DNA from 2 places in the Cupriavidus sp. 96C5-1 genome. Region 2 is predicted to be linked to the other one. Evidence: riboswitches for the same ligand, from Rfam matches in the RefSeq annotation. Region 2 holds a riboswitch; the other holds the start of a gene.
The links. Region 2 has a riboswitch for ZMP and ZTP ahead of glyA (serine hydroxymethyltransferase). Riboswitches for the same ligand answer to the same signal wherever they lie in the genome.
Positions count from the first base shown of each region.

Region 1: it holds a riboswitch for ZMP and ZTP, as region 2 does, so the genes downstream of both, AC3FOF_RS16905 (LysE family translocator) here and glyA (serine hydroxymethyltransferase) in region 2, are expected to answer to the same signal.

Region 1 is NZ_JBYOJU010000013.1:131,546-146,308, forward strand. It holds gene AC3FOF_RS16840 (MFS transporter) at 1-769, shown strand, start outside; gene AC3FOF_RS16845 (MFS transporter) at 810-2,033, shown strand; partial or broken gene AC3FOF_RS16850 (LysR family transcriptional regulator) at 2,050-2,148, shown strand; gene AC3FOF_RS16855 (LysR family transcriptional regulator) at 2,151-3,038, opposite strand; gene AC3FOF_RS16860 (MFS transporter) at 3,190-4,380, shown strand; partial or broken gene AC3FOF_RS16865 (IS3-like element ISAzo10 family transposase) at 4,586-4,792, shown strand; gene AC3FOF_RS16870 (hypothetical protein) at 4,994-5,122, opposite strand; gene AC3FOF_RS16875 (DUF7673 family protein) at 5,201-5,344, shown strand; gene AC3FOF_RS16880 (hypothetical protein) at 5,418-5,741, opposite strand; gene AC3FOF_RS16885 (coiled-coil domain-containing protein) at 5,740-6,960, shown strand; gene AC3FOF_RS16890 (hypothetical protein) at 6,982-9,525, shown strand; partial or broken gene AC3FOF_RS16895 (IS6 family transposase) at 9,700-9,792, shown strand; gene AC3FOF_RS16900 (efflux RND transporter periplasmic adaptor subunit) at 9,851-10,636, shown strand; ZMP/ZTP riboswitch at 11,105-11,188, shown strand; gene AC3FOF_RS16905 (LysE family translocator) at 11,209-11,841, shown strand; gene AC3FOF_RS16910 (DUF885 domain-containing protein) at 11,935-13,740, opposite strand; gene AC3FOF_RS16915 (helix-turn-helix domain-containing protein) at 14,284-14,571, shown strand.
Region 2 is NZ_JBYOJU010000001.1:360,373-375,135, forward strand. It holds gene AC3FOF_RS01630 (pilus assembly protein) at 1-1,631, opposite strand, end outside; gene AC3FOF_RS01635 (pilus assembly protein) at 1,628-2,257, opposite strand; gene AC3FOF_RS01640 (PilW family protein) at 2,251-3,234, opposite strand; gene AC3FOF_RS01645 (type IV pilus modification PilV family protein) at 3,231-3,878, opposite strand; gene AC3FOF_RS01650 (type IV pilin protein) at 4,183-4,668, shown strand; gene AC3FOF_RS01655 (GspH/FimT family pseudopilin) at 4,670-5,194, shown strand; gene AC3FOF_RS01660 (type IV pilus modification PilV family protein) at 5,196-5,642, shown strand; gene AC3FOF_RS01665 (PilW family protein) at 5,650-6,816, shown strand; gene AC3FOF_RS01670 (pilus assembly PilX family protein) at 6,864-7,379, shown strand; gene AC3FOF_RS01675 (pilus assembly protein) at 7,387-10,974, shown strand; gene nrdR (transcriptional regulator NrdR) at 11,019-11,483, opposite strand; gene glyA (serine hydroxymethyltransferase) at 11,627-12,874, opposite strand; ZMP/ZTP riboswitch at 12,999-13,100, opposite strand; gene ybgC (tol-pal system-associated acyl-CoA thioesterase) at 13,262-13,666, shown strand; gene tolQ (protein TolQ) at 13,663-14,346, shown strand; gene tolR (protein TolR) at 14,391-14,763, shown strand, end outside.

The sequences.
Region 1 (14,763 bases), on a different contig from region 2:
GTTCGATGAAGTGACCTTTATCGCCGGGCCACCGATGTCGGTGGGGTTGTCGGTGGCGGTGTTTCCGCAGGCCGGGCCACTGTTGGCGGCCGTGCTGCTGACCCTTGGCGTGCTGGCTCTGGTCGCGCAGCGCGGCACCGAGCCGCCGATCGAAGCGCAGGACGGCACCACGGATTGCAGCGGTTCGGTCATCCGGTTGGAAACCGTATGGCTGCTGGCGCTGCTGATGGTGGCGATGGGCGTCATTGTCGGCACCGTCGATATCGTCAGCGTGGCCTACGCCGAGCAACTGGGGCAGCCGGCGGCCGCCAGCTTGGTCTTGTCGGCCTATGCCGTGGGTTCCTGCCTGGCGGGTCTGCTGTTCGGTGCACTCAAGCTGCAAACCCCATTGCACCGCCTTCTGTTGCTGGGCGGATTGGCGACGGCTGCGACGACGCTGCCCCTGCCGCTGGTCGGCAGCATCCCCGCACTGGCCGCCGCCGTGCTGGTGGCGGGGCTGTTCTTCGCACCCACCATGATCGTGGCCATGTCGCTGGTCGAGCGCCTGGTGCCGGAGCGCCGGTTGACCGAAGGCATGACCTGGCTGCTGGCCGGGCTGAATGTCGGCGTGGCGCTGGGCGCGGCGGCGTCCGGCCGGGTGGTGGATAACGGTGAGGCGCGGGCTGGATTTGCTGTGGCCCTGTGCGCCGGGGCCTTGGTGCTGCTGGTGGCGATCTGGGGGTATCAGCGTCTACGTGCGCATGGCTCACCGGTACCGAATGCCGTGTGATGCCGGCTCAACCTGTTTCCCCATTTCAAGGATCTGAACCATGAGCACGCCTTCAACTGCTGCCGCAGAAACGGCAGTCCGCAACCCATGGCTGGCTGTCACCGCCGTAGGCCTTGCCACCTTCTCGGTGGTAACGACGGAAATGCTCCCGGTCGGCCTGCTGACGCCGATTGCAGACACCCTGGACACCTCCACCGGCACCGCTGGCCTGATGATCTCGCTGCCCGCACTGCTGGCGGCCCTGTTCGCGCCGCTGGTGGTGATTGCATCGGGCGGTATGGATCGGCGCAGGATTCTGTGCGGGTTGCTGGGCCTGCTGGTAATCGCCAACATCGCCACGGCATTGGCGCCGAGCATGGGCTGGATGCTGGCTGCCCGAATTCTCGTCGGCTTCTGCATGGGCGGCATCTGGGCCATCGCCGGTGGCCTGGCGTCCCGGCTCGTTCCCGGTCACGCCATCGGGCTGGCAACGTCCATCATTTTCGGCGGCGTGGCGGCTGCATCCGTGCTGGGCGTTCCGCTCGGGGCGCTGATCGGCGACTTCGCGGGATGGCGCCTGGCCTTTGGCAGTATGGCATTGCTCAGCGGGCTGGTGCTGGCCGTGCATCTTGCCGTCATTCCCTCGCTGCCCGTTGCCAGTTCGGCGACCGTGCGCCAGTTCGACGAACAGCTTCGCAACCGCAAGCTGCAAGTCGGGCTGATCCTGACGCTGCTGCTGGTGGCCGGGCACTTCATGGTCTTCACCTTTGTGCGCCCGCTGCTGTTGTCGGTGTCGGGATTCGATGCGCAATGGATCGGTGCACTGCTGTTTGCCTACGGCATCGCGGGCATTGCCGGCAACTTCCTGGCTGGCATCGGCGCGGCGCGGCGCACGGCGCTGAACTTGACGGCGATCGCGCTGGGGCTGCTGCTCACGCCGGTGCTGTTCCTGACCGTCGGTGATTCCCACATCGGCGGTGGCGTGGTGCTGCTGGCTTGGGGACTGGCCTATGGCGGCGTGTCGGTCGGCCTGATGACGTGGATGATGAAAGCCGCGCCGGGCGCCGTGGAGATTGCCACCGCGCTATATGTGGGCGTGTTCAATATTGGCATTGCACTGGGCTCGTGGGCGGGCGGCAAGGTGGTGGATGGGCTTGGCCTGACAGCCAATCTCTGGCTGGCCGGCGGATTCGCCGCCGTCGCATTGCTGCTGACCTTCGGTATCGGCCTGGCTGAACACAGAACGGATGCCACGGGTAGGCGGGCCGGTTCTACAACGGGATGACGGGACGGAGAGCGCTATGGAATTGCGTCATTTGCGCTGTTTCCTGAGCGTCGCCGGAGAACTCTGCTTCGCTCGCGGGGCCGAGCGGCTACACATCAAGCCCGCGTCGCGATCAGATCAGAGTGGGAACAGGCTTTCCACAATGAAATCGACGAACACCCTGATCTTGGGCGAGAGGTGACGACTCGACGGCCACAGCACATGGAAGGCCATGCTTTCGTTGTTGTAGTCATCCAGCACGGTGACCAAGTTGCCTTGCTGTAACTGACGGTGCACGGCGATCTCTGGGATGCAGGCGATCCCCAGCCCTTGCTCGGCGAAGCACACCTGCGGATCGAGGGTATTGGTCACCATGCTGGCCGGCAGGTCGATGGTAGGCATGTCGGCTGTGCACCCCAACGGCCAGGTATCCAGCTTGCCGGTGCTGGGAAAGCGATAAAGCAGACAAGCGTGGTTGGCCAGATCCCCCGGTTTGAGTGGGATGCCCGCCAGGCTGAAATAAGCCGGTGCGCCGACGATTACCTTGCGGCAAGACCCGATGCGGCGCGCCATCAGCCGAGAGTCGCTGGGCTCGCCGGTGCGGATCACCGCATCGAAGCCTTCCTCGATGACGTCCACCAGGCGATCCGAGTAGTCGATGTCCAGCTCGATCTCGGGGTAGCGCCGCTTGAATGCGGCCAGCTTGGGCATGAACAGCGTGCCGACCGATGGCAAGCTGATGCGCAGCTTGCCCCGTGGCGCGCTCTGGGTGTGCAGGAGCTCCGCTTCGGCCGATTCCACCTCGCAGAGGATGCGGCGGCAACGCTCCAGGAACAGCGCGCCTTCCGGCGTCAGGTTCACGGTGCGGGTGGAGCGATGGAACAACCGTACGCCCAGGCGCTCTTCCAGCCGCACGATGGCCTTGCTGACGGCCGATGCCGAAATGCCGAGTTGCTGCCCGGCGGCGGTGAAACTGCGGGCCTCCCCTGCGCGAACGAAGACGTCCAATGCGCCCAGATTGTCCATGCTCGATTCCGATTGATGACTGATATGTCATAAGTATTTGGAACTTTAGCCTATTTTTCATTTATCTTTAGCGGCCCAAACTGTCTGGAACACTCAGGCGCGCCAATCGGCTGCGCGGTGATTGATGATGGGAAGGCTGTAAATGACGACGATGCATGCCCCGCTCAAAGGCGCGGAACGACTGCCACTGGGCGCCTTGCTAGCCTTGGCAATGACAGGATTTCTGGCACTGCTGACGGAGACGATTCCGGCAGGCATGCTTTCGCAGATCAGCGAGGGCTTAGGCGTGTCGGAAGCACTCGCAGGCCAGTTCATCACGTTGTATGCCATCGGCTCGCTGGTCGCAGCCATCCCGTTGACAGCGGCGACACTGGGCTGGCGGCGCCGGCCCTTGCTGATCGTGACATTGTTGGCAGTGCTGGTCTTCAACACGCTGACGGCTTTGACGTCCAGCTACGTCGTCGCCCTGGGCGCGCGTTTTCTGGCAGGCATGGCGGGCGGCCTGATTTGGGGCATGCAGGCGGGCTATGCGCGACGCATGGTGCCCGATCACCTCAAGGGACGCGCGCTGGCGGTGGCGGGGCTTGGCGCGCCCCTGGCGCTGTCGCTGGGCGTGCCTTTGGGAACCCTGCTCGGTGCCACGATGGGCTGGCGCAGCGCATTCGCAGTCATCTCGCTGCTCACGCTGGCAGTGATGGCCTGGGTCTTCCTGCAGGTGCCGGACTATCCTGGGCAGGAGGCCGAGAAGCGCGCGTCGGTGCGCCGCGTCTTCGTGACGCCCGGCGTGCGTCCAGTGCTGGCAGTTCTTGCGCTGTGGGTTCTGGCGCACAGCATCCTCTACACCTACGTGATGCCCTTCCTGGCACCGGCCGGCCTGTCAGATCGGGTCGATCTGGTGCTGCTGGTCTTCGGCGTGGCCTCGCTGGTCGGCATTTGGATCAGCGGCCTGCTGATCGACCGCATGCTGCGTTCGCTGGTGCTGCTCAGCTTGGCCGGGTTCGCATTGGCGTCCTTGGCCCTTGGCATTGCCGGCTCCCAGCCAGTTGTCATCTATCTTGCGGTCGCGGTGTGGGGCCTGACCTTCGGTGGCTCTGCGGCCTTGCTGCAGACCGCGTCGGCCGAAGCGGCAGGTTCTGGTGCGGATGTAGCGCAATCCATCCTGGTCACGGCGTGGAATATCGCTATCGCGGCTGGCGGCGTCATCGGCGGCATGCTGCTGGGAACGGCGGGCGTCGGTATTTTCCCGTGGGTATTGCTGGTGTTGTTGATTGCCGGCTTGGCGGTCGTCTGGGCATCGAGCACGCACGGATTCCCCACGAAGCCAAGGCGCGCCATAAATTGATGCCGAAAGGCGAAGGGTTAGGCACGGAACTCCGCCACCTTCGTTGCTTCGCTGCCGTCGCCGAAGAATTCCACTTCGCACCGCACCGAAATTGCCGATTTTGCGGCATACATGCCGCCGGAGGGGGCTCTCGACGCGGTCGTCTCGATCTTCGCGCACATCGGAGGCCGCGACACCACTGGCGCCGATCGCCACTCGGCCACACTTCGTACGTTGGTATAACGTTGACCACTGCCATAGCGGCATCCGCTATGTCAGCCCATCGCAGCGGCACGTCGGCGATGACCGGAAGATCCTCACGGCTCGGCATGAAGTCTGCCTTCAGGCCCGCGAACGCAACCCGGCTCGCTGGTCAGGCAGCACGCGTAACTGGACGCCCGTCGGCGCCGTGACGCTTAACCCTGAATGGGACTCGGTGGTGGTCATGGCGTCACAGACAATGTTCATGCTGCCGCTGCCGCTGCTGCTGCTGCTGCCAAGCCGCTCACGAGCGGCCGTCAGCGTTGGCTTTGGGTTCGATAAACCGCTTGGAAAGCGGAAAAGGTACCAGATAGCTATCAGGTACTAGCAGAAAGGCGGCTTGCTCAGGCGGCAGCCTGAGCAAGCCATCGCGCTATACCAGGTCCACTAGAAGCGCCTTGCCGAGGTCGGCGGCGGGCATGTCCTGCCCGGAAGCCCCGCATACGTGCTTGGCGTGCGAGATGCCATTGCCGATGCATATCTCGGCAAACTGCAGCCGCATGCGCACAGCACGCTCAACTTGCACTAACCGGCGATCTCCCATAGCGACGGGGTCACGCCCGCCGAACACGCCGGCCTGGTGCGGCCGCTGGAGGTGGTTCGCACCCACACCGGCCACACGCTGCGTGTGGCCGACTTCCTGCTGGCCGGGCGGAACGCAGGCCAGTGCAGCGGTTTCGACCTGACTAATCTCTGGCGGCTGGAAAGCGCGGGTGCTTGCTGAGTGCGTCACCTGCTGCCCGGCCTTGTCAGAGGATTGGCCGGGGTGTGTCACGAACGCAGGCGAGAGCCTGGCCTCAGTCTGCGTTGCCGGACATCCCAAGCACCTCGATGACCACCCGAGCGGCGCAATCGTTCAGGACGAAGTCTGAGTTCGCGAGCATTGCCGCCTTGTCGAAGACGCTGCGGTTTCCGCTTGCGGCCGGTTCCGCCGCGAGAACGGCGAGCGCGCGTCGTTCGGGGTGGCCGATGGCCGATACTGCCGGCGCATACACCGTATGCCTGAAAGCAGTCAAAGGACAATGACCGCTCGCGATTGCCGCCCCAAGAGCTAAATTTCTTCTGTTGATTGCCGTTACACATGCAACGGCCGCCAACAGCAACAGCATCTTGAGGATCATGCAACATCCACCAGTCAGAAGAAGAATTCAATCTCTCCCGCTGAAGTGGATGGCCTGCGTCCTCATCGTCTGCCAAAGTGCAATGCTGGCGGGCTGCGGCGACTACGGCCCGGATATGAAAGCCGAACTCGCCGGAAAGCTCTCGAATCAATGGCAGGTCAGAGGCCTACAGATCAAGGCGTGGGAAATTGTGCGCCGGGAACCTCGGCAATGGCATTACCGCTTCACCGCGACGGTTCTCCCTACTGAGGATTTGTACAAAAAAATCGGGACCTTGAACAATACCGCGGTCCTGGTGCCAGCCGCCCAGAAGGGCGAAGTGGAATCCCTGTCCGGAACCGCGGATGCCAGATTCGACGGGGAAAGCTGGCGCAGTCAGTTCGATTTCGACCGTGCCGCTGCATTCTTTGACGGTGCGCCGAAGACCGCCCATGGCGCGAATATCGTCATCGTGGGCAATCCGGGCTTTCATGCATTCCTCGCATCGGCGGAGACAGAGCTCCAGAAAAGAGAAGAGAAGCTTGGCAACGATGAAGCCTTGTTCTCCCAAAGAACCGGTGAATGGGATGCGTCGAACAATGCGTTCAAGGAAAGCGTCCAGCAAATCCAAAACGACCTCGAGTCCGAGCAGAAGCAGTTGCAGCAGGAGCAACTGAACATCAGATCGAGCGTCGGACGGGAGGTGCAGGCAGCCAGTCTGGGGCTGCAAGCCGAAATGCGCGAAAGACTGGATGGGCACAGGAAAGATCTTGACGCGCGCAACGCGACGCTGACGCAAGCCTATCGCGCAAAAATGCAGGCATTGCAGGCGCAGTACCGGGACATGCAGAGCCAGCGCCTGTCCCGTGACGAGTACAGCGAAAGGAGCCGTCAGCTTCGCGAGCAGGAGTCGGCAATACAGAAGCAGTATCGCGAACAGCTCGACCTGGCCCGCGACACTTACTCGAGCCGCGTGAAAGCCACGCAACAGGAATTCGACGCGCGCCGCGCAAGGCTCCAGGATGACATCACGAGCGACGTGACGGCCAATGTCGAAAGGTCGGGCGCGGCGCTACAAGAAAAGCGCGCGCGGCAACAAGGCAGTCTTCAGACTTCTCAAGACCAGCTGATGGATCAGCGCAACAAACTCGAGAAATTATCTTCCGACGTGCAGAGCCAGAAAGCCGAGCTTGCCCAGCAGCGTCAGCTGCTCGAGCAGCTCAAGACACAAGCGAACTGATCGGCCTTTTCGGAACGTCTCATGCTACAAATCATCATCGGCTTTTTTCTCCTGTGTATGGCGCTGGCGTTGTTGGGCAAAATTGTGCCCCTCGCGCTAAAGATTGCAGCGGCGCTGGCGGGCATCGCACTTGCCGTCGTGGTAGGGGTGCCCGTGGCAATCGGCATGGGCATCGAACGGCTAGCGCGCAAGAACAACCGCCGGCCCATGGCCAGCGGGATAGCGATGGTCATAGGCTGCGCCGTGGCGGTCTGGGTGGCGTATGACGGTTACGGCTGGATATCGGGACTTGGAATCGACAGCCTCAAATACCTGGTTCCTGCATTGCTGCCCATCCTTATCCATGTGCAGCACAAACGCCGGCTGGCAGCCGAGCGCGATGGCCTCGAGATCAGCCTGCCGGCGCAGAAGGCCGACCTCACCTATCAGTTGTTCTTCAGCGCAATCAGCCTCTGGCTGTTCTCTGTCATCGTACAGGCCTTCTTTCCCGCGCTGGTGACACTGGTATTCTCGCGATCATCCACCGTGTGGTGGTTTGACCTGGGATATTGCGTGGCTTCCTGCCTGGTCATGGTCGCAGCCATTGTCTTTGAGAAGGGCTATGCCGACGTAATACGGGGCATCAAGACCACGATCGCAGGCAACAAGAAGGCGCTTAACCTGACCGCGACGATCGCGGCGCTTCACAAGGGTTCTTCCCAGGTCGACGCCGACGATGTCGAAACCATCGTCCTCGGGGTGGCAAATGTGGCCAACAATGCGGGCCTGGTCGAGCTCTTCGAGCTTTGCGGCGAGATCTGGTTGTTCGACAAGGCTTGCCACGATACCGCGCTCACGCAATACCGGGCATTGCTGGAACAGGAACTGCGTCATCACCGCGATGTGGCCAGGCAGCGCATCGGCGATTACTTTCCTGTGCCACAGGCAGAAGCGCAAGACTATTTCGATCGATACCTCGATTTCGTGGAGCAATGCGATTTCGATGATGGCTCCTATATCGTCACGCATGGCCGGAAAGACGAATTGAACTGCTGCAGCTCATGCGGCCTGGTGCGTGAGCACGGCGGTGCCAGGAATGATGAATGGTACTGCTCGCCCATTTGCCATGAGACGGAGCAGATCTGCACATCGATCAAAGACAAGCCACTCAGCGAGTTTTTGAGCGACGCTTCGTCGACCGGGTTTCTTGTGATCGAAATGGGTGGGGCCTGGTCGCAGAACCATAAGATGGTTGCCGCCGGGGGGCAGGGGCATGGCTTCGCAGCCGAAAGGGCGAATACCATGCACGACAGGCTCACAGGGAAATCCGCCAAGGTGATTGGCGACGACAATGCAAAGAATGGCGCAGACCGCCTGGTGAATGGACAAGAGATCCAGACGAAATATTGCAGCACCGGCGCGCGCAGTATCGGCAGTGCCTTCGATAACAAAGGCGATGGCACCTTCCGCTACTTCGATTCGGACGGCAAGCCCATGCCTATCGAGGTGCCGCGAGACCAGTACGATCAAGCTGTCAAGACAATGAAAGGCAAGATCGAGCAAGGAAAAGTGCCAGGCGTTACGGATCCCGCGCAGGCAAAGGACCTTGTCGTCAAGGGCCACTTGACCTACGAGCAGGCAAAGAGCATCACGCGCTTCGGCACCTTCGACTCGGTCAAATACGACGTGCAGGAGGGCGCTATCGTCAGCATCGGTGCCGGCGGCATCAGCTTCGCCGTCACGGCGACGATTTCCTACCTGAATACCAATGACACAAAGAAGTCCTTGCAAGCTGCCTGCATACAGGGCGGCAAGACCTTCGGCAAGACACTGGTCGTCTATGTGGGTACGCAACAGCTGCATCGGCTGGCCACGGTGCAGGCGGCGGTGAAGTACATCGAGGTGGGCAGAATCTCCAAGCCCATGGCTGAAGCGCTCCAGAAGAGCATGGGGGTGAGCAGCCGCAACCAGCTCAATCACGCTCTTCGCGGAACCGTCGTGGCATCGCTGGTCATCGTGGCGGTGTCATCGGGACCTGACTTGCTCAAGATGATCCGCGGCCGCATGTCGGGCGCCCAATTCACCAAGAACCTGGCCGTCACGGCAAGCAGCACGGCAGGAGGCGCCGTAGGGGCCATCGCCGGCGGCGCTATCGGCGCGTCCTTCGGGCCGGTCGGCATCTGGGTCGGCAAATTCGCCGGCGGCTTCATTGGTGGCGCGATCGCCGGCACCGTGACCAACTCGATCGCCAAGAGCCTGATGAAGGAAGACGGGGAGAGGATGCTGGAAATCGTCCAGCGACAAGTTGAATACCTGGCCGTGCTATTCATGCTGACCGAACGCGAGGTGGAGAGCCTGAGCGCCAACCTTAACAATGTGATCACCGCGAAGGCGCTCGAAGTCATGTACGCCAGCGCTTCGCACAAGGCATTTGCCAATATGCTGGTCAAGCCCGTCGTGGTCGGCATCGTCAAGCAGCGGCCGGTCCTGACTTACGACGTCAACGATGTCCTTGAGTCCTTCGACGGCAAGCCGCTGATTTCGAATGCGGCAAACGATGAGATGTTGGCCGAAGCGGCTGCCTAGATTGATCGGCGCTGGATAGCAGAACATCGACCATTTGTGCATCGCACACATTCGGTGTGCACGGTAAGCGCCGGCTGCGCTTGGGAAGATCTCAGATCGTGTCGTCGGTCTCGGGCGCTCTGAACAGGGGATTGATCGCCTCCAGGACTTCTGCAGTCCCGACAATCCGAGTGCCCTCGGCGCAAGCAGGCATTCCTTTCAAGCTTCGGTCCGATCCGGCAGCACTTTGCCCTGAAACACGCAGACCCGGCGCGCCGTGGCCGGGCTTGCCGTGCTGCTTGCCGTGGTAGTGGTTCCCTGGCGCGGCACCCTGCGCGCGCCGGCCGTGCTCAGCGCGAGCCAGAGCCAGTCGCTCTACGCGGCCCAGCCCGGCTACGTGAGCGGCGCCGCGGTGCACGCCGGGCAGGCCGTGGCCGCCGGTCAGTTGCTGGCGCAGCTGGTGTCGCCGGACCTGGACTACCGCTTGGCCGCCGCGCAGGCGCAAGCACAGCAATTGCGCTGGCAGGTCGAGCAGCAGCCATTTGCCACCAAGCTGCGCGAGGAGGGCGATGTGCTGCGCCGCCGCTGGGCCGCCGCCCAGGCGGAAGTGGCGGGTCTTGCCGAAGAGCGCAAGCGCCTGGAGGTGCGCGCGCCGTTTGCCGGGCGCGTGGTGGATGCCAACCTGTTCCTCGCCGATGGCGCGTGGCTGGCGCGCGGTGAGCCGCTCTACCATATCGTCGGCCAGGATAGCGAGCTGAAAGCGGAAGCCTTCATCGGCGAGCAGGACCATGCCGCGCTCACCGCCGGCAGCAGCGGCGTCTTCGTCGCCAACCTGCCGGAGTTCGGCTCGGTGCGCTGCGCCACCGCGCAGACGGACCAGGTCAACGTAGCCGGCCTCGAGCAACGCACGCTGGCCAGCCTCTACGGCGGCCCCATCGCGGTCACGCGCAGCCAGCACAATGGACTGGCGCCGACCACGGCCATCTTCCGCGTGCGCTTGTCGCATTGCGACCCGCTGCCGCTGACGCGGGAATTGCCGGGTACCGTGCTGCTGGCACGCCAGCGCCATAGCCTGGCCGGCGATGCCTGGACTGCGCTGCTCGGTCTGATGCAGCGTGAACGCGGCCTTTGATCGCGCAGCCCGACGCGAAGAGCCAGATTCCGCACAGCATGCTCATCTCGCTGAACCGACGTGCGACACCGACCAGCGCCGGTCGTCTCCTGCCCACAACAGCCTTTCAACATTCCGGCGAGAGGACGTTCGTTTTCCGGGCGACCCGATGATCGGGAATAGAGCGTGGCAAGACATCGCACCATAGATCGACAACAACACACGATTACCGCCGCAGCCACCCGTACACCGCGATTCGCAAGTCGACGCCCCTGGTTGTCAAGACGCTGTTTTGGGCACCGTTAGTACCAGCCCCTTCTGGCCGGAACCGCGCACTTTCGGCTAGTTCTTCGGCACAAAGCCTGAAGTCCGGAAAACCGATCGGTCCACTTTGTCAGTCCGATGGACACCAGTGATCGTCCCATGTTCGCTGGTTGTCTGTAAGCGCACTGGCTCCCCCATAAAGTATTTTCTCCTGTGCTATAGTCTCTGCACTCATGTGACTGGCGCATACAGATAGAGCACTATCGGGGAGCATGAGGTTGCTGGCCGCCGCGCGCCTGGGCATTGCCTACTATCCTTGGAGATGGGTTATGCCTGATTTCGAAAATATTTTCATGTTCGCTCTTGTGGCGTTGGGAATGGTTTTAACGCCAGGGCCGAACATGGTTTATCTGATTTCCCGCTCAATTTGCCAAGGTAGACGCGCAGGCCTCATTTCGTTGGGAGGCGTTGCTCTGGGCTTTGTGTTCTATATGCTCTGTGCAGCATTCGGAATCACAGCTTTCGTATTTGCCGTACCTTACGCTTACGACACGCTTCGCTTTGGCGGCGCTTTGTACCTTCTATATCTTGCCTGGCAAGCGGTCAAACCGGGCGGACGGTCCGCGTTTGCAGTACGTGACCTACCGGTCGATACCCCAAGGAAGCTCTTTGGCATGGGGTTTATCACCAACCTGGCGAATCCCAAGATCGCCGTCATGTATCTGTCTCTGCTTCCCCAATTCATTACGGCAGGACACGGCAGTGTGCTTACGCAATCGCTGGCGCTCGGCAGCGTTCAGATTTCGATCAGCCTCGCTGTGAATGCATTGATCATAGTGACGGCCGGGTCGATATCTACCTTCCTGTCGGGACGCCCGCTATGGCTATCGGTGCAGCGCTGGCTGATGGGAGGCGTTCTTACAGGTCTGGCGGTGCGGATGGCATACGAATCCAAGAAATAGCGTCACCTTGCCAATACGTCGGCGAAGGTGAAGAGCATTTCATTGGGTCCGAAGGAAACACCGCGCCTTAACCCTGCTCGCACCGCGGCACGCTTAGCGAATCCCAATCTGGTCGAGCGAGACATCGGGAATGCCAGTCTCGCTCGACTCACCCCGCACCTTCTGCCGCGCGGCAATCCATTGGTCCATCTTGCGTTCCAGCAGGTCTAGTGGCATGACGCCATCTTTGAGAACCTCGTCGTGAAATTCACGAATGTCAAAGGCATGGCCAAGCCGGGCCTGTGCCCGATCCCGCAGCGCCAGGATCTTTAGCTGCCCGATCTTGTAGCTGAGCGCCTGTCCGGGCCAGGACATATAGCGTTCCACTTCACGACGCGTGTTGGCGTCCGATCCACCACCATGGCTGTGCAGGTAGTCGATTGCCTCTTGCTTTGTCCAGCCCTTTTCGTGCAGGCCTACATCCACCACCAGCCGTGCCGAACGCAGCAATTCTTGCTGCAGCATGTCAAGCTGGTCATGCCGTGTAGCGTACACCCCCAATTCGCTGCCCAGACTTTCTGCGTACAGCGCCCACCCTTCACCAAACGCGCTGTACCAGAGCTTCCTCCGAAACAGCGGCAGTGACTTATTCTCAATCTGCAGCGCTATTTGCATATGGTGACCCGGGACGACCTCATGAAGGAAGAGGCTCTGCGAGACCGAGGCACTGCCGTTGCCGCCATACACCGAAGCGGCGTTGAGGTAGAAAATTCCCGGACGCGAGCCGTCAGTTGGCGGAAAGATATAGCTCGATGACATCGACTGCTGCCGGTAGGCCTCTATCGCCCGGATCTCGTAGCCTGTCGTTGGGAGGCGTCCGAACACTCCGGACAGCACGGCATTCACTTTTGCGCCGGTTTCCCGATAGGCTGCCAGCAGGCTCTCGGCATCGGTATAGGCGGGCAGTGGCGCTTCCCCGCTTGCAATGATCTCCGTGCGCAGCCGGTGGATCTCTTGCTGGATGCGCTGTACCTCAGCTTGGCCAGTCCGGTAAATCTGCTCAGGCTCCAAGTCCAGTGTGGTCGAACGCTTCACGGCACTGCGGTACATCTCGTTGCCGCCCGGTAGTGCCCCAATGCCCGCACTCGTGCGGCATGCAGGCAGATATTCGTCCTGGATAAAAGTTCGCAGTCGCTGGTACGCCGGGATGAGCTTCGATTCGATCGCCATCGAATATTGCACGGTAAGCGAGTTCCGGCTCGCCTCGTCGAAATCCGATGGGAACTGCCGGATAGGTTGATAGAACATGCTCAGGTCGGCACGCTTCACAATCTGTGCTTCCAACTGGGCTAGCACCGGGATCATCAGATCGCGCGGTTGCGTCATTTCCTGCCGCATCCCCTCACGCATATTGGCGATTGCGGTATCGGTCCAGACGACGAAGCCGTCGATCCGCTTCAGGAAGTCCTCATAGTTGCGCACCGTCTTGAACGGGTGGCTGCCCTTGCCAGAGCCGATCACCGGAAATGCGGCAGGCCAGCCGCCGGCCGGATTGATCGGCATCAGATACCAGCGAAAGCGCTCTTGCTCGATACACTCGTCTAACCGCCGCCGGAAGATTTCGACGCTCAGGATCTCCTGCCGTGAAAGCTCCGCTTGGGGAATCTCCTTTACCGCCGTCAGGTAACGCCGGCACAAGGCGGTCAAGTTGCGTCGATATTCTTCGCTGAGATCGTTGGCAAAGACGCTGTCGTACTTGCGCACGCCGGAGTCGCTTGCGCTGAACGGGTTATATGGCGCAGTATCGTTTGCGTACGAGCGAAACAACCTGTCGAGCTGCCCCGACGGTGAGCTGGCACTCCAGGTGCAGCCGGTCGTAGCAAGTGCCAGCGCAAGCCATGCCAAGCGATGCTTCACCACGAGCAATCCTTGGCCATTGCGACAACCACGAAGCCATCCCATATGGTTCTCCCCCACTCCGGGTGCAGTAGCTGCAGAATCGAGCAGGATAGCGGGGCCATCACCAGTGCACTCTAGGTAGAAACCTTAGCGTATCGGCAAAGGGCCGAGTCGAATCGTATAGCCGCGACAATCGACAAGGCCTCGGCATTGAACCCATCTCGGCATTTCATTTTCAGAAGCGGATGCCCACATGCCGGTGACGACCGCTACCAGAGATTCAAAAGTACCCAATTCTCGGCCGGATTGGCTTCGCACATGCCGAATGGCGGCGCATCTTCCAGCCAGTATGGATCTGGTCCGCGCGGAAGGTGTCAACGATATCGCTGCTGCCCGCTGACGCGGTGGCCCTCCAGCATGGCACGAGGCAAGACAATTCTCGATATTATTTCACTTTCGTGAAATAATATTCAGGCCGCTCCTCGCAGGAGTTCCAGTCCATTCGGGTTGCACATGCCACGACCGTTGCCAGATTCAACATTGCCATCCCGCGCCACGATCAAGATGTGCTCCCATCTTGGGGATAGAGTGCGCGCGACTCGCGCCGCCCAAGGACTCCCCATCGATCAGGCCGCCCGAATGTGCGGGGTGTCCGTGGGAATGCTGTCGAAGCTGGAGAACGGGAAGGGCGTCCACCTCGACTATGTACTCCGCGCTCTAGACGGCTTGGGTTTGACCATGCTGGTCGTCCCAAAGGAGCACGTACCTCTCCTCGAGCAGGCGGCGTCCCATGCGGCACGAGAGTCGAAGGCATATGAAGAAGGGCGTGCCAGGGACCGGGAATGGGATTGACTGCCGGCCGGGCAGGCCAGTCTGAACGCAAAGGATTAGTCCCGGCAATCGCGAAGAAGTCACTACCGCGACGGTAGGCCTGAGGATGGCGACGGATTCGATCTTCCTCCGCCAGAATGGCCAGGCTGTTATTGCAATTAACCGCCGAAATTCCAGGCCGCCCACTGGTGGATAGCGAGTAGGGGGCCTGCC
Region 2 (14,763 bases):
TCCGGCGCGCACGGCTGCCGGCGCAACACGACGCCGCCTTCCCTGGCCTGGGCCGAGATGCGCCGGGGCTGGCTTCCGGACTCGCTCGCGCTGGCAAGGGTGGCGTGGTCGAATACGGCGGTGATGTGGTTGCCGCCGCCGTACACCACGAGGTGGCCTCCGGGGGCGCTCACGATGACGGGTGCCGGGGCCGCCGGCGCGCCGGTTGGGGGCGTTGCACGCGGCGGGCTCGGGGTCTGGCTCTCCGCGCGGTGAATGCAGCGGACCCGGTTGTCGCTGTCGTGCCATGGGGGATCGCCGCGCAGATCGAAGCGCCAGAGCCGGCCGACGGCATCCACGGCATAAGCCGCCAGGGCCGCGCCGGCGAAGTCCGGCAGGACGGTCGCCGCCAGTAGCGCCGGGCTGGACGTGGCAGTCCCGCAGCCGCTGGCTGGCAATTGCAGTCGCGGTACAGCGTGGCGCCCCTGCCAGGGGGCGTGGGCGGGTTTGTCCAGCGGCAGCAGGGCCAGGCCCGCCCGGTGGCCGGGCCGGGTATCGTGCGCCTTGCCGGATTGGCGCTGGCCGCCATGCGCGGCAGCCAGCGCCACCATGGCGTACCAGCGCTGGCCCTTGGCGGTGGCCAGCGCCAAGGCGCGCACAGGGCCGGCCGGCGCCAGCGGCAGCGCATCCGACGCCTGTGCTTCCCAGAGCAGTCCCAGCGGTGGCTGTGCGGCGGTGTCGGTGATATCGAGCACGAACACGCCCGCTGGCGCCCGTTGCACGGCAGGCTTGGCCGGGTCCGGGATGCTGGTGGGAAAGCCACACAGCAATACGGTGCGCCAGCGGCCGGGTTCGAGCGCGACATCGGCCGCTTCGGGATAGGGGCAGGGCGCGGCGGGCGGGGTGGCCTCCGCGGCTTGCGCTGCAGGCGCCGCCGACGATCGCAGGGCCCGCGATGACCAGGCTGCGCTCTCCTTGAGCAGGCCGCGCGGCAGGTAGGCCAGGACTTCCTCGCCCGAACTGGCGTCGAAGGCGTGCAGCATTCCGTCGTGCGTGCCGAGCCAGACCAGCGCCCGGCGCGCGCTGTGCTGAACGGCGAATTCGGCGTGTCCCGGCCTGCCAGGTATCCAGACGGGGGGCGGCACCAGCACGGGCGGCGTGCCGGCCGGGCGCCCGAGCCGTCCCGGCGCCGTGGGTGACAGATGCACAGGCTGGTTCGCGGCTGGCCATGCGCCCCGCAGCCGCGCGAGCCGTTGCCGGCCTTGGTCATCCGGACGGCCATCGTCGCTGGCTTGCGCCAGCAGATCCCGCGTTGAGGTATCCAGTGCCTCCCATCGCAGGGTGACAAGATACGGCGGCGTACCGTCCGGTGCTTCCTGTGCGGAGAACAGGCGGCGCGAGTCCGGATCGCGCGCATCGAGCAGCGTGCCGGCTTCCCAGGCGGGCATTGGCATTGCTTGTGCGGCTCCCTGCTCCCCCGATGGAAGCGCCAGTGCCAGCAGGCGGCCGGTCCAGGGATGCCGGCCGGCTTCGGCGATATAGCTCAGCGAGCCTGGCGCTGGCGTCGCGGCGGTGGCCTGCGCCCCAGCGGCCCAAAGCAGGCCGCTGCAGAGGGCGGCCAGCGCATCGCGACACCGTGAGGCGAGCGTCATGGCTGAAACTCGCTCTGCAGCAAACTGCGCACCGCTGCGTCGCGCCCGGTGCCCAGCGCCGTAACGCGAAAGCGCAGCCGCGGCGCCGTGCCGGCCGCATAGCTCCGCCCCAGCTGTTCGCCAGGCGGGCGTTCGTGCAGCAGTTCCACCACATAGCGCGGCAGGGTGCCGATGCCAATCGCCCCGGGGGGCAGTATCGGCAGATCGACGCCGCTGAAGCTGCCTGCCGCGATGCCGGTGGCGTCATCCGGCCGGCGCGAATCCAGCCAGTCCACCCACGGCGGCGGGACGTCCGCGGCAGGCCGGCACAGGCCGCGCTGGGCGCCGCCCCCGCACTGGCCCGGCGCAGGCCAGGCGGCAAGGCGCACATCGGCCTCGGCAGCGCCGGCGCGCAGCGCTTCCAGCAACTCCGCTTCGGCATCGAGCAGCGCGGTGTCAGCCGCGCGGAACGCGATTTCGCGCTCGAGCTGGTAGGAGGCGATCTGCCGGCTGTGGAGCAGGAAGTGCAGGCCGGCCAGCGTAGTGGCCGCCACCAGTAGCAGCATTGCCGCTGTGAGCACCAGGGTCGCGCTTCCGCCGGCGCGCTTGCGGCGAGACGGGTAAGGCGCAGGCGCAGATTTCAACATAGCGTCTCCTCGCACGAGCCGGCATTGCGCAGGCGCACGGATGCCGAGAACACCCGGCGCATCAAGGCCGGGTGGGTGGGAACCGCGAATACGGTGTCGTCGGCTTGCATGCCGGCGCTGCCACGACCGTCGGGCGCGCGCGGCGGGAACAAGGCGAGCGTGGCGGCCACGGCTGCCTGCGGCAACAGGCGCTCGCCGCGCAGCACCAGCACCACCTGCACCGCCAGCACCTCGCCCCATGCCGCGTTTCCCCTGCCGAGCAGCGCCTCGGCGGGCAGGAAGGCATCGGCCTTGCCGTCGCCATCGGTATCGATGCCGTAGCGCAACTGCATGGTCTCCACGCCGCGCACCAGTGCACCCGAGGTCCAGTTGTCCCGTTGCAACCGCCCGTCGCGCCGGCTGGCATAGCGGCACAGCAGTTGCGGCTCGCCGTCGGCGCCACTGCCTATATAGAGCAGGCTGGTGCCGGCATAGGCGTCTGCGCTTTCATCGCCAGCGCCGCCTGCGCCGGCGGCCGGCAACGCGTAGCCGCTGCAGTCGGTCATGGTCTGGTCGGGCAGGGTGGGATCGTGCGCGCGTCCGCTGCCGCTGAAGCGCACCAGCAACGCATCGCTGCCGTTGATGCCGCGCCGCGCGCAGGTTGGCAGCGCGGCGATGCCGGGCTGGCCGCAATCGTCGCGCCCGGTGACAGCCGGCGGTGCCCCGGCCGGCATGGTTGCAGCCGGGGGCCGCCAGCCACCATGCCGGATCAGATGGGAGACGATGGCAAGCGCGCGCTGGCCTCGCTCCTCCAGCAGCGCCAGGTCGACCGCGGTGCGGTAAGCCAGCTGTGCCGCATGGAACGCCGCCGCGGCCAGAGCGCTGACCAGCAGGCCAAGTGCCAGGCCGATCATCAGCTCGATCAGCGAGAAGCCTGGGGCGCGCACTTTGGCCAGGCCGGCCCGCCGGAGGATGCCGTGCGTGGGGGCGGTCTTCACGGCCGGATCCATAGCGCGACGACCCGCAGCGCGGCCGCGTCATGCACGCCGCCGGGCCGGGTCGGGGATGAGCGCAGCGGTCCGACGACTGCCAGCCTGGGCCCTGCCGTGCAGCCGGGCAGACCATCGTCGCCGCCCGCCGGGATGAGCGACCGGCACAACCGTAGATGATCCGGGCCGATGCCGCGCGCGTGCAGCGGTGACAGGGCCATGGCCGGATGTTCCAGTTCCGCCAGTTCGGCGGCCGCGCGTGTCGAATGGGCGAGGATCTCGTAGTGGCGCAGCGCACCCAGCACGACAGGCGCGAGCGTGGCGAGCGGGAGCAGGCCGACGCCGAGCACGGCGAGGGCGGTGAGGGATTCGATCAGGAGGTAGCCGCGGGTGGACGGCCTGGTGGTGCGGAAAGGGGAGGCAGTCTGGCGTCTTCCAGTACGCGTATGCCGCGCTGGTACGACGCGGGAGCTGGATGCCGCCGACCGGAGGCTGGCAGGATTGGCGCGTTCGCCTGAGCGGGTGGAAGGGTTTTTCGTCGGTGGCATGGCAGTTTCGCTCGGCAGTGGCGACCTGCTCAGGATGCCGGTCAAACGACGGGCGAAACGTGCCTGGCTGTGAAGAGTTTGATAACTAATGTTGCATACATCCATGTGGCCGCAATCCAACGCTGGAAGCGAAATCCGGCACGGGAAAGTAACGCAATTGACACTTCGCTATCCTTTCCCCCACTATAGCGGGGTGGCGCGGGCAGCAGGATGTGCCATGACGTCATCAAGGCTGGTGCGTGTGCCTCCGGCCTGCAGAAAATTAAAAAATATCGGGATGGGTTCGGCGCTTCCGCCACAGAGCGGGATGCCGGAATCCGGATGAGTCATTCAACCGGGGGTCATATGAACTGGGTCACAATTTCGCTCACGCAGCGACTGCTTTCGTCTTCTCGCCGGCGGCGCTGACATGCACGCGCCGCTTCGCCATGCCGCGACCGCGCCGCGTTTCCCCACACAGCAAGATACCCGGCCTGGATCCGGGCGGCACGGATGTGGGGCGGCACGCGGATTCACCTTGATCGAACTGATGGTGACAGTCGCGATCCTCGCCATCCTGTCAATGATCTCCGTTCCGATCTACTCGGACTACATAACGCGCAGCAAGCTATCGGAAGCCTTCGACACACTTTCCGTTTTCGGCTTGCGCATGGAGCAGAGCTTTCAGGACAACGGCAACTATGGGGTTGCCGCTTGCAATGTTTCGACCTCTTCGACAAATTTTACTTACCAGTGCGTCCTGACCACTCAGGGATACACGGCCACCGCGCAGGGCCAGGGTGCGGTGGCCGGCTATACCTATACGCTTGACCAGACCGGCAACAAAGGCACCAGCGCATATAAGGGGCATGCGGTGACCGGCACCTGCTGGTGGCTGACCCAGGGGAATTGCTGAGATGAGGGCCAAGGGAATATCCCTTGTGGAAATGATGGCAGTCATCTCCATTATTTCCATTCTGCTGATGCTTGGCGTGCCGGGCATGAGCGACTATTTGCAGAACAGCCGCTTGCGCGCCATCAGCGAACAGTTGTCTTCCGACCTCAAGGCAGCGCGTGTCGAAGCACTCAACCGCAACCGGATGACCACCTTTACGGTGTCGGCAACGGGCTGGTCCTACGCAGTACCGAGCGCTGCCGGATTCGCGGGCTATTCCGCGTCTCCGCCGGAGTTGAGCCGCTCGGTGGCACTGGCCTCGAACCAGGCATCAGTCTGCTTTGATGGTACCGGACGCGTGCTGTTGGCTGATTGCAGCGGGCCGGCGGCAGCGCTGCCCCGATTTGATGTCCAGCCGGCTAGCGGCAGCGCCGCCTGCCGCGCCGGTGGCGGAACCGCGCAATGCTTGCGCGTGGCGCTGTCGGCCTTGGGGCAGGCGCGCGTGTGCAATCCCGCGGCCGCTGCCAACAGCGTGATGGCATGCTGACATGAAACCACGCGTCCAAGGCTTTGCGCTCATCGAGGCGTTGGTGTCATTGACACTGTTCTCGGTAGGAATCGTTGGCTTGTGCGCGGCAACCCTGCTTGCGGCCAAGCAGAATTCCCAAACGCGCTACCGAACCGTGGCGCAGTACTACGCAGCAGAGATCATCGGGGTCGCCAGCGTGGATGCTGCGAACGCTGCCTGCTACACGGTGCCCGCCGGCGGCGGGTGCACTGCCGGCACCGGTCAAGCCATTGCCACAGATTGGCTGAAGCGCGTGAAAGGCGCGCTGCCCTCCGATGATCAGCACGCACCCAGCGTGGTGTACGACGCAATCACCGGAAACCTGACCGTCACCCTGCAATGGAAGCTTGCGGGAGAAGCGCAGGAGAAGACCTATCTGAGCCTGACCACCTGGCACAACGCCGTCACCACCACCAATCTCAAATAGCCAAGCCATGCACGCCAGGCTTCACTCGCATCTGCGTACCAGCGGCTTTACGCTGATTGAGCTTCTGGTCGGCCTCCTGGTCGGCTTGATTGCCGGCGTCGCGATTGTCAGCGCAACCTACTTCTTCGAGGATTTCAAGCGCACGCAGTTCGGGACCAGCGCGGCCGCCGACAGCAGCGTGTTGGCGATGCTGGCGATCGAACGTGATGTCAAGGGAGCGGGCGTGGGGGTTGCCTCCGCTGGCCGCAACAATCAGTCCACAATCATCTGCCCGGCACTGAACGCGTATTTCAATGGCGTGCTGATCGACAATGCCGCCATCGCTCCCGTATGGGTGACGCACCCGGGCGGGGTGGGCGCATCGGACACCATTTCCGTCGCCGGAAGTTCCTCGATAAGCGCTGCTGCACCTATCGCCCTCAGCACCGGAATGGCCGCGGGTACGGATCCGCTAAACGTGCCCTCGGCGCAGGGGATCACCATTCCGGGCCCGAATGTACAAGGATCGGTGCTGCTGGTATCCGCGTACAGCGGCAACGGCAGCGTGACCTCGCCGTGTACCGTCATGCAAGTCAGCGGTACCTCGTTGCAGGCCAACAGCACGCAGATCGCACATGCGGCTGGCAGCGGCAACTGGAATCCTCCGGCAACCGTGGCGTTCTCCAATCCACAACTGTATGGCGCAGGTGCCAGCGTAATGAATGCAGGGGTATTTTCATGGAAGACCTACCAGGTCAACAATGCGACCGCCATGCTTGAACTCGCCGATCGGTTTGCCGCGGCAAATACCCCGGCGACGCCGATGGCCGAGAACGTGGTCCACATGCGCGCGCAATATGGCGTGGCGACCGGCGCCGGCATGAGCATTTCTCAATGGGTTGATGGAAGCGGCGCGTGGGCATGGCCGCTAAGCGCGGCGAGCATGAGTCAGATCCGGGCAATCCGTGTCGGTCTGGTGACGCGGATTCCGGCTGCGGTGAAGCCTTCGGGCGGCGCGGGCGCGGCATGCGATGCGACCACGGCTGCAACGTTGCCGGTGATATTCCCCGCTACGGCTTCGCCGCTGGGGGCGGCTGTGACGGCCGACCTGAGCGCGACGCAGAATTGGCAATGCTATCGCTACCGTACGCAGAGCCTCGTCATACCGCTCAAGAATATCGTGTTCGGAGAATAGTGAGCATGCGATCGCGTCGTGCCCAGAGAGGGCTTGCACTTCCGATAGTGCTGATCATCCTGCTGGCTATCCTGGTGTCCGCCGTATCATTGCTGCGGTCCGGTGCGGTGTCTGGAACCACGGCGGGCAATGTCGCTTTCAAGGAGGCGGCGAGCCAGGCTGCCGATCTTGCCCTGACTGCGGCGAAGGCCATGCTTGACGAGGTTGCCAGCCCGGATGCCACGGACACTGGCAAGCAGTACTACGCAACCACCGGCACTTTCACATCGGACCAGAATGGCTTGCCTGACGTGAACTGGGCGGACACCACCGGTTTTCCGCAAGTCAAGGTGACCAACGGTGGCCTGCAGTATCAGTATGTCGTTGAGCGCCTGTGCAGTTCGACGCCGGTAACCGATCCTTACGGACAGTGTACCGCCCGTGCCAAAGCGGTTCAGGGGCCGAGCAGCAATCAGGTGGGCTCAACGCCCCTGCAACTGCCGCAAGTCGCTTATCGGGTCACGGTGCATGTGACGAGCCCGCGTAGCGGCGAGACCTTCGTTCAGGCAATTCTCAACAGATAACCAGCCCATGAAACTCTCTACGTTGCTGAAGGTCTGCCTGGGGATTTCGGCGTTGGCGATGATTTCGGCCTACTCTGCCTCGACCGACATTGCCGTCACGCCGCTGTCTGCGACGTCCCAGGCTGCGCCAAATGTCATCTTTGGCATTGACGATTCGGGTTCGATGGACTTCGAGGTCCTGATGAATACGAGCGATGGCGCGTTGTGGTGGGATACGGGCAACAAGAACTTCTACTCGGGCGGCAAGTTCAACTTCAACGACAACGGATCGGCCGGCAATGGCTGGATGAAGTATGCCTATCTTTTCCCGAACGGACAAAGCAGCAGTAACGACAGCGATCTGCGGCGCTACGCCGATTCGACATCCGACCACTATGCGGTGCCGCCATTGCCGCAGTACTCGTACATGCGTAGTTCGGACTACAACCCTCTGTACTACAACCCGAGCGTGACTTACGTGCCGTGGCCATCCGCCTACATTGGCGGAGCCATGAAGAGCTTCAGCGCCGCAAGCACGGCGGCGGTGCGCAGCCATCCGTACTATCCGACGCAGACTTCGTCCTCACCTTATGTGTGGAATCTGGCCGGGACCGTTGCGGTGCAAAGCAATCCAGGCGCCAACACAACCTTCCGCATGTATCCCGGCATGGTTATTCCTCTTGCATGGGCGTCAGCAAACGGGCTCACGCAGATTACCTACAGGAAAAATGGCGGTAGCTGGGGAACCATCAATATCAACGCCGATCTTCCCGTGCCATCCAATGTGACCTACTGGGACGTGTCACTCCCGTACCGTCCAGCGACGTACTATGTCAAGGATGCGACCTGCACGGCCAGTACCGCTGGCTGTATCGCAATGCCTGATGGCGGCTTTGTGCGTGAGTGGCAGATCACTGCCGCAAATAGCCAGAAGTTCCCCAGCGGTCGCACATACACCGATGAATTGCAGAATTTCGCCAACTGGTTTCAGTACTATCGCAAGCGCAAGTTGATGTTGGCGTCGGGTATGGGACAGGTATTGACGAACCTGAAGGGCATGTTTGGCGGCTATACCAACTTCAATTCGGGAGCCGGTAGCGCCATCACGATGTACGATTTTTCGTCGACCGATAATGCAAAGAGCGGATCCGCTTTATTGGGAGCGATCTATCAGAGCGTGGCGTCTGGCGGCACGCCCACGTTGGAAACACTCAACTTCATCGGCAGCCAGTTCATGAGGACGGACGCCAACGCGCCGGTCAAGTACGCATGCCAGCAGAATGCCGGCTTTATCCTGACTGACGGCTATGCCAACAAGTCGACAGTGGCGCCGCCCAGCTACCTGTCGTCCAGCAGCCTCATCAACAGCGCGCCTTATACAAACATCCCCAAACCTTCGCTGGCGGACATCGCCAGTTCGTACTTCGTCAACAACCTGCGCTCCGATCTCACTGCGGGCCTGGTGCCGGTGAATACGACGGATACTTCCTGGAATGCCGACAAGAACCCCAATCTGCATATGAACACCTATGCGGTCGCTCTGGGGGCCAAAGGCTATATCTATGGGCAGAACACGGCGCAGGCCAACAGCCCCAACCTAAACCCCCCAACCTGGGTGGCCACATCCCAGAATTACAGCCCGAACGCCCTGGACGACCTTTGGCATGCCACGATCAATGGCCGTGGCCAGATGTTCCGTGCCACCAATGCAGCTGATCTGACTTCGTTCTTCCAGCAGGTACTCCAGAGCCTGCTGTCCAAGTCGGCGTCCAATGCGGCGATCGCCGTCAGTTCCACAAACGGTGGCGGCGCAGCCTTCATGGCCAGCTATAACGGGCAGAATTGGTCCGGCGAACTCACTGCCGCTCCCATAGACCCGTCAACCGGTTTTATCAATGCAGCCGCGCCACTGTGGAAAGCACGTGAGCAGTTGACCGGCCGCTCGCCCGGTAGCCGTTTGATTGCGACCTACGACGGTGGCAAGGGCGTCTCGTTCGATTCGGGAACGGGGGGGCTGCAGGCTTCCACCATCAATCTGCTGAATAGTCCGGGCAAGACGGATGGTCCCAGCGTGCTTGCCTACTTGCGTGGGGACCGCTCGCTGGAGGGCTCGACGTATCGCACCCGTACATCCCTTCTTGGCGATATCGTGTCGGCGGAGCCGGTCTATGTTGCCGGCGCAGCAGCTTATTACTCGGATGCCGGCTATGCAGGCTTCCAGAGGCAGCTTACTTCGCGCAAGCCAGCGATTTACCAAGGGGCAAACGACGGCATGCTACATGCGTTCGATGCCAGCTCCGGTGCGGAACTCTGGGCCTACGTTCCGGGCGCGCTCCTGACGGCGAACGGGAAAATGAATGCGTACACGATCACGCCCTACACACATCAGTACTACGTCGATGCGACGCCTGCCGTGGGCGATGTCTATCTGGCGGGTACCAAGAGCTGGTCAACGCTGCTTGTGGGCGGCCTGGGGGCAGGGGGCAGCGGCTACTATGCGCTTGACGTGACCAGTTCGACGGCACAGAAGGCGGCGGACGTGGCCAGCAAGGTGAAATGGGAGTTCCCGAATTCCGCCACCAGCAATGCTGATGCGGCCAACCTTGGCCTGACTTTCGGCAAGCCTGTGCTTGCCAAGACCAAGGCCATGGGCTGGGTGGTGCTGGTGCCCTCCGGCTACAACAACAATGTGACCCGCAATGGCACGCAGGGTGATGGCAAGGGGCGGCTGTTCGTACTCGATCCTGCTACGGGCAATGTGATCCAGTCGATGTCGACGGGGGTTGGCGATACCACTACGCCCTCCGGCCTGGCGTATATCTCGGCTTTTGCGGCGAACGGGGCCACCGACGCGACAATTGACTACGTATATGGCGGCGACCTGTTGGGTAACGTCTGGCGCTTCGATCTCTCCGGTGCCAGTACCTCGGCGTGGAACGTCAGCAAGCTTGCCAGCCTGGTGGATGGCAGCGGCAAGGCCCAGCCGATCAGCTCGGCGCCGGAACTGACCGTCTACAACGGCCAGCGCCTGGTTTTCGTGGGGACGGGGCTCTTGCTCGGCCAATCCGACCTGAGCGTGAGCAATGTGCAGTCCATGTACGCGCTGGTCGACACGATGACCGCCGTGCCGCTGATCTCCAATGTGCGAACCACGCTCGTGAAAAGAGCCGTGACACTATCGGGGTCTGTGCGTCATATCAGCAACACCCCGGCGATAGACTTCACCAAGAGTCCTGGCTGGTATTTCGACCTGCCAGGGTCGGGCGAGCGTGTGGTCACCAATCCGACGGCGGTGGCAGGCATCCTGGTCTTCACTACCGATATCCCGTCGGCAGCAACCTGCGGCTCTTCGAGCTACCTGTATGCTGTTGATCTGACCACCGGCGGCGAACTGCCGAGCACGAATTTCATCTCGTCCGCCATGTCTCCATGGACAGGCATTGCCTTGTCCAATACCGCGCTGTCGTCCAGACCATCCCTGGTCGCGCTAAGCAACGGCAACCTCGATGCGTTGACCCAACAGTCGAACGCGACTTCGTCCACGTCGCAGCTGCCGATCAATCTTCTGAGCAAATCGAAGCGTGTGGCATGGAAGGAGGTCTATATCCAGAAATGAAGGCCAGGGGGCAAGGGCAGGGAGGCCCCTTGGCCGGCAGGTGCTCAGCGCTTGCTATTGCCCGCCGTCACTTCCGCGAGCACATCGGAGAACTCGGACACGTCCTCAAAACTCCGGTACACCGAAGCAAACCGGATATAGGCGATCTTGTCGAGCCGGCGCAATTCGCGCATGACCAGTTCCCCGATCTGGCTGCTGGGGATTTCCTTCTCGCCGAGGGCGAGCAGTTTTTCTTCGATGCGCGTGATCGCGGCATCGATGGCTTCGGCGGAGACCGGCCGTTTGCGCAGCGCCAGCCGCATCGAATCCTTCAGCTTGTCGCGCGTGTAATCCACGCGGGAGCCGTTTTTCTTGACGATGGCGGGGAAGAACAGTTCGATCCGCTCATAGGTGGTGAAGCGGCGGTCGCAGGATTCGCAACGGCGGCGGCGGCGCACGGTATCGCCTTCCTCCGACATGCGCGTGTCCAGGACCTGGGTGTTGGAATGAGCGCAAAAGGGGCATTTCATGCCTGACCACCTCGAAGTTTGAGCCGGGACGCGGGCTGCGCATGCAGCGTCTTGTCATTCTGGGTCGCGCCGGCCTGGGTTGGCAAGGCCCGCGCCATGGCGGGCTGCCGGCCACCCGCACGGAGGCGGGTGGCGCAGGGGCATCAGCCGTAGACCGGGAAACGCTTGGTCAAGGCTGCCACTTGCTCGCGCACGGCGGCGATGTTGGCTTCGTCGTGCGGGTTGTCCAGCACGTCGGCGACCAGGTTGGCCACCAGGCGGGCTTCTTCTTCCTTGAAGCCGCGGGTGGTCATGGCCGGCGAGCCCAGGCGGATGCCCGAGGTGACGAACGGCTTTTCCGGGTCGTTGGGGATGGCGTTCTTGTTGACCGTGATGTGCGCTTCGCCCAGCACCTTCTCGGCTTCCTTGCCGGTGATCTTCTTGGCGCGCAGGTCGACCAGCATCACGTGGCTTTCGGTGCGGCCCGAGACGATGCGCAGGCCGCGCTCGATCAGGGTCTCGGCCAGCACGCGGGCGTTCTTGACCACTTGCTGCTGGTAGGTCTTGAACTCCGGCGACAGCGCTTCCTTGAAGGCCACGGCCTTGCCGGCGATCACGTGCATCAGGGGGCCGCCCTGGATGCCGGGGAAGATGGCCGAGTTGATGGCCTTCTCGTGCTCGGCCTTCATCAGGATCACGCCACCGCGCGGGCCGCGCAGGCTCTTGTGGGTGGTGGTGGTGACGAAGTCGGCGTGCGGCACCGGGTTGGGGTACTCGCCGGCGGCGATCAGGCCGGCGTAGTGAGCCATGTCGACCATGAACAGGGCGCCGACCGACTTGGCCACGCGGGCAATGCGCTCGAAGTCGATGCGCAGGGCGAAGGCCGAGGCGCCGGCGATGATCAGCTTGGGCTGCTTTTCCTGGGCCAGTTTTTCCAGCGCGTCGTAGTCGATGTCTTCATTGGCGTCCAGGCCGTAGCTGACCACGTTGAACCACTTGCCGCTCATGTTGAGCGCCATGCCGTGGGTCAGGTGGCCGCCTTCGGCCAGGCTCATGCCCATGATGGTGTCGCCCGGCTTCAGGGCGGCGAAGAACACGCCCTGGTTGGCCTGGGAGCCAGAGTTGGGCTGCACGTTGGCGGCTTCGGCGCCGAACAGCTGCTTGACGCGGTCGATGGCGAGCTGCTCGACGACGTCGACGTACTCGCAGCCACCGTAGTAGCGCTTGCCGGGATAGCCCTCGGCGTACTTGTTGGTCAGTTGCGAACCTTGCGCGGCCATCACGGCCGGCGAGGTATAGTTTTCCGAGGCGATCAGCTCGATGTGCTCTTCCTGGCGCTGGTCTTCCTTCTGGATGGCGGCAAAAAGCTCGGGGTCGATCTGGTCGATCGTATAGCGGCTGCGTTCGAACATGGCGAAAACTCGTCTGAAAAAAAAGGGGATCCGAATCGGCTTCGGGGTAGGGCGCGCGGGGAAGGCACATGCGACCAGCACCGGACGCTGTGGCGAGTCCGGCGCAGGGCGCACCCTGCTTCCCATTCGCTGCCCAGGCGAGCGGCAGGCGCTTGATACATCGCGCCAGATAACTTGCGCTTCCTCGTGGTAGTGCCCACTGACTTCGCCAGTCGCGCAAGATGGAATGGTTGGCGGCAGTTTACGCGAGGCGCCGGCTGGCTGCAAGACGGGGCTTCGGGCACCTGTCCGAAAAGTCAATGGCTTGTCTGTCAGGTAATGTAATTGTTGTAATGCTGGGCAAGGGTTTACGCCGGGCCAGGCTGGCTGTCCGTTACAATCGCGGCCATGAGCAACAATGTGTGGGCCCTGCGGGTGTACTGGGAAGACACCGATGCGGGCGGCGTAGTGTTCTACGCCAATTACCTCAAATTCTTCGAGCGCGCCCGGACCGAGTGGCTGCGCTCGCTCGGCATCGAACAGCAGGCGCTGGCCGATGAGACCGGCGTGGTCTTCATCGTCAGAAGTACGGCGGTGGACTACAATGCCCCCGCCCGTCTGGACGACCTGCTCGAAATCCGGACACAGATTGAACGGGTTGGGCCGGCGTCGGTCCAATTCGCCCAGGAAGCCTGGCGAGGGGAGCAGTTATTGGCTACCGGCGCCATCCGGGTGGGATGTGTGGATCGTATCACATTTCGCCCGACTCCCATCCCCGCTCCCGTCCTTGCAACCATCAAGACCGCCCGATGAACCCCGTGACCGTCACGCAAGACCTGTCGATCATTACGCTGGTGTTGCACGCCAGTGTGCTGGCGCAGGCCGTTATGGCCCTGCTGCTCGTCATGTCCCTGTTTTCGTGGACATACATTTTCCGCAAACATTTCGCGCTGCGCGCGGCGCGTACCCAGACCGAAGGCTTCGAGCGCGACTTCTGGGCTGGCGGCGACCTGCAGGCTCTCTACCAGAGCGCAGCCAATAATCGCCACAGCACGGGCGCACTGGAACGGATCTTCGAGTCCGGCATGGGTGAATACCTGAAGGCGCGCGAACGCAACAACGACGCCGGCGCGCTGCTGGACGCCGCCCGCCGCGCCATGCGCGCGGCCTACCAGCGCGAGATGGATGTGATGGAGTCGCATCTTCCTTTCCTGGCATCGGTGGGCTCGGTCAGCCCGTACATCGGCCTGTTCGGCACGGTGTGGGGGATCATGAACGCCTTCCGCGGCTTGTCCAATGTGCAGCAGGCCACGCTCGCCTCGGTGGCGCCGGGTATTGCGGAAGCGCTGGTCGCTACCGCCATCGGCCTGTTTGCCGCCATTCCCGCCGTGATTGCCTACAACCGCTACGCCACCGAGATCGATCGCCTGGCCATCCGGTTCGAAAGCTTCATGGAAGAGTTCCTGAATATCCTGCAACGGCAGACCCGCTGACGCGCGGCAAATCACCGTAGTTACCGGTCAAGGAGAATCCTGCAATGGCAGCGATACAGCGCCGCGGCGGCTCGCGCCGCAGGGCCAGCGCCGAAATCAACGTGGTGCCCTACATCGACGTGATGCTGGTGCTGCTCGTCATCTTCATGGTGGCAGCCCCGATCGTGAACCCCGCGGTGGTCGACCTGCCGAGCGTGGCCAATGCCACGCCGCAGCAGAGCACGCCGCCGATCGTGGTGACCGTGCACGAAGATGGCCAGCTCACCGCGCGCGGCAAGGACAATGCAGGCAAGGCCTTCGAGCGCCAGCTCGACAAGCCGGGCCTGATCGATTTCGTGCATCAGCGCCAGAACGAGAACCCGGACCAGCCGGTGGTGATCGCCGCCGACCGCTCGGTCAAGTATGAAGCCGTGCTCG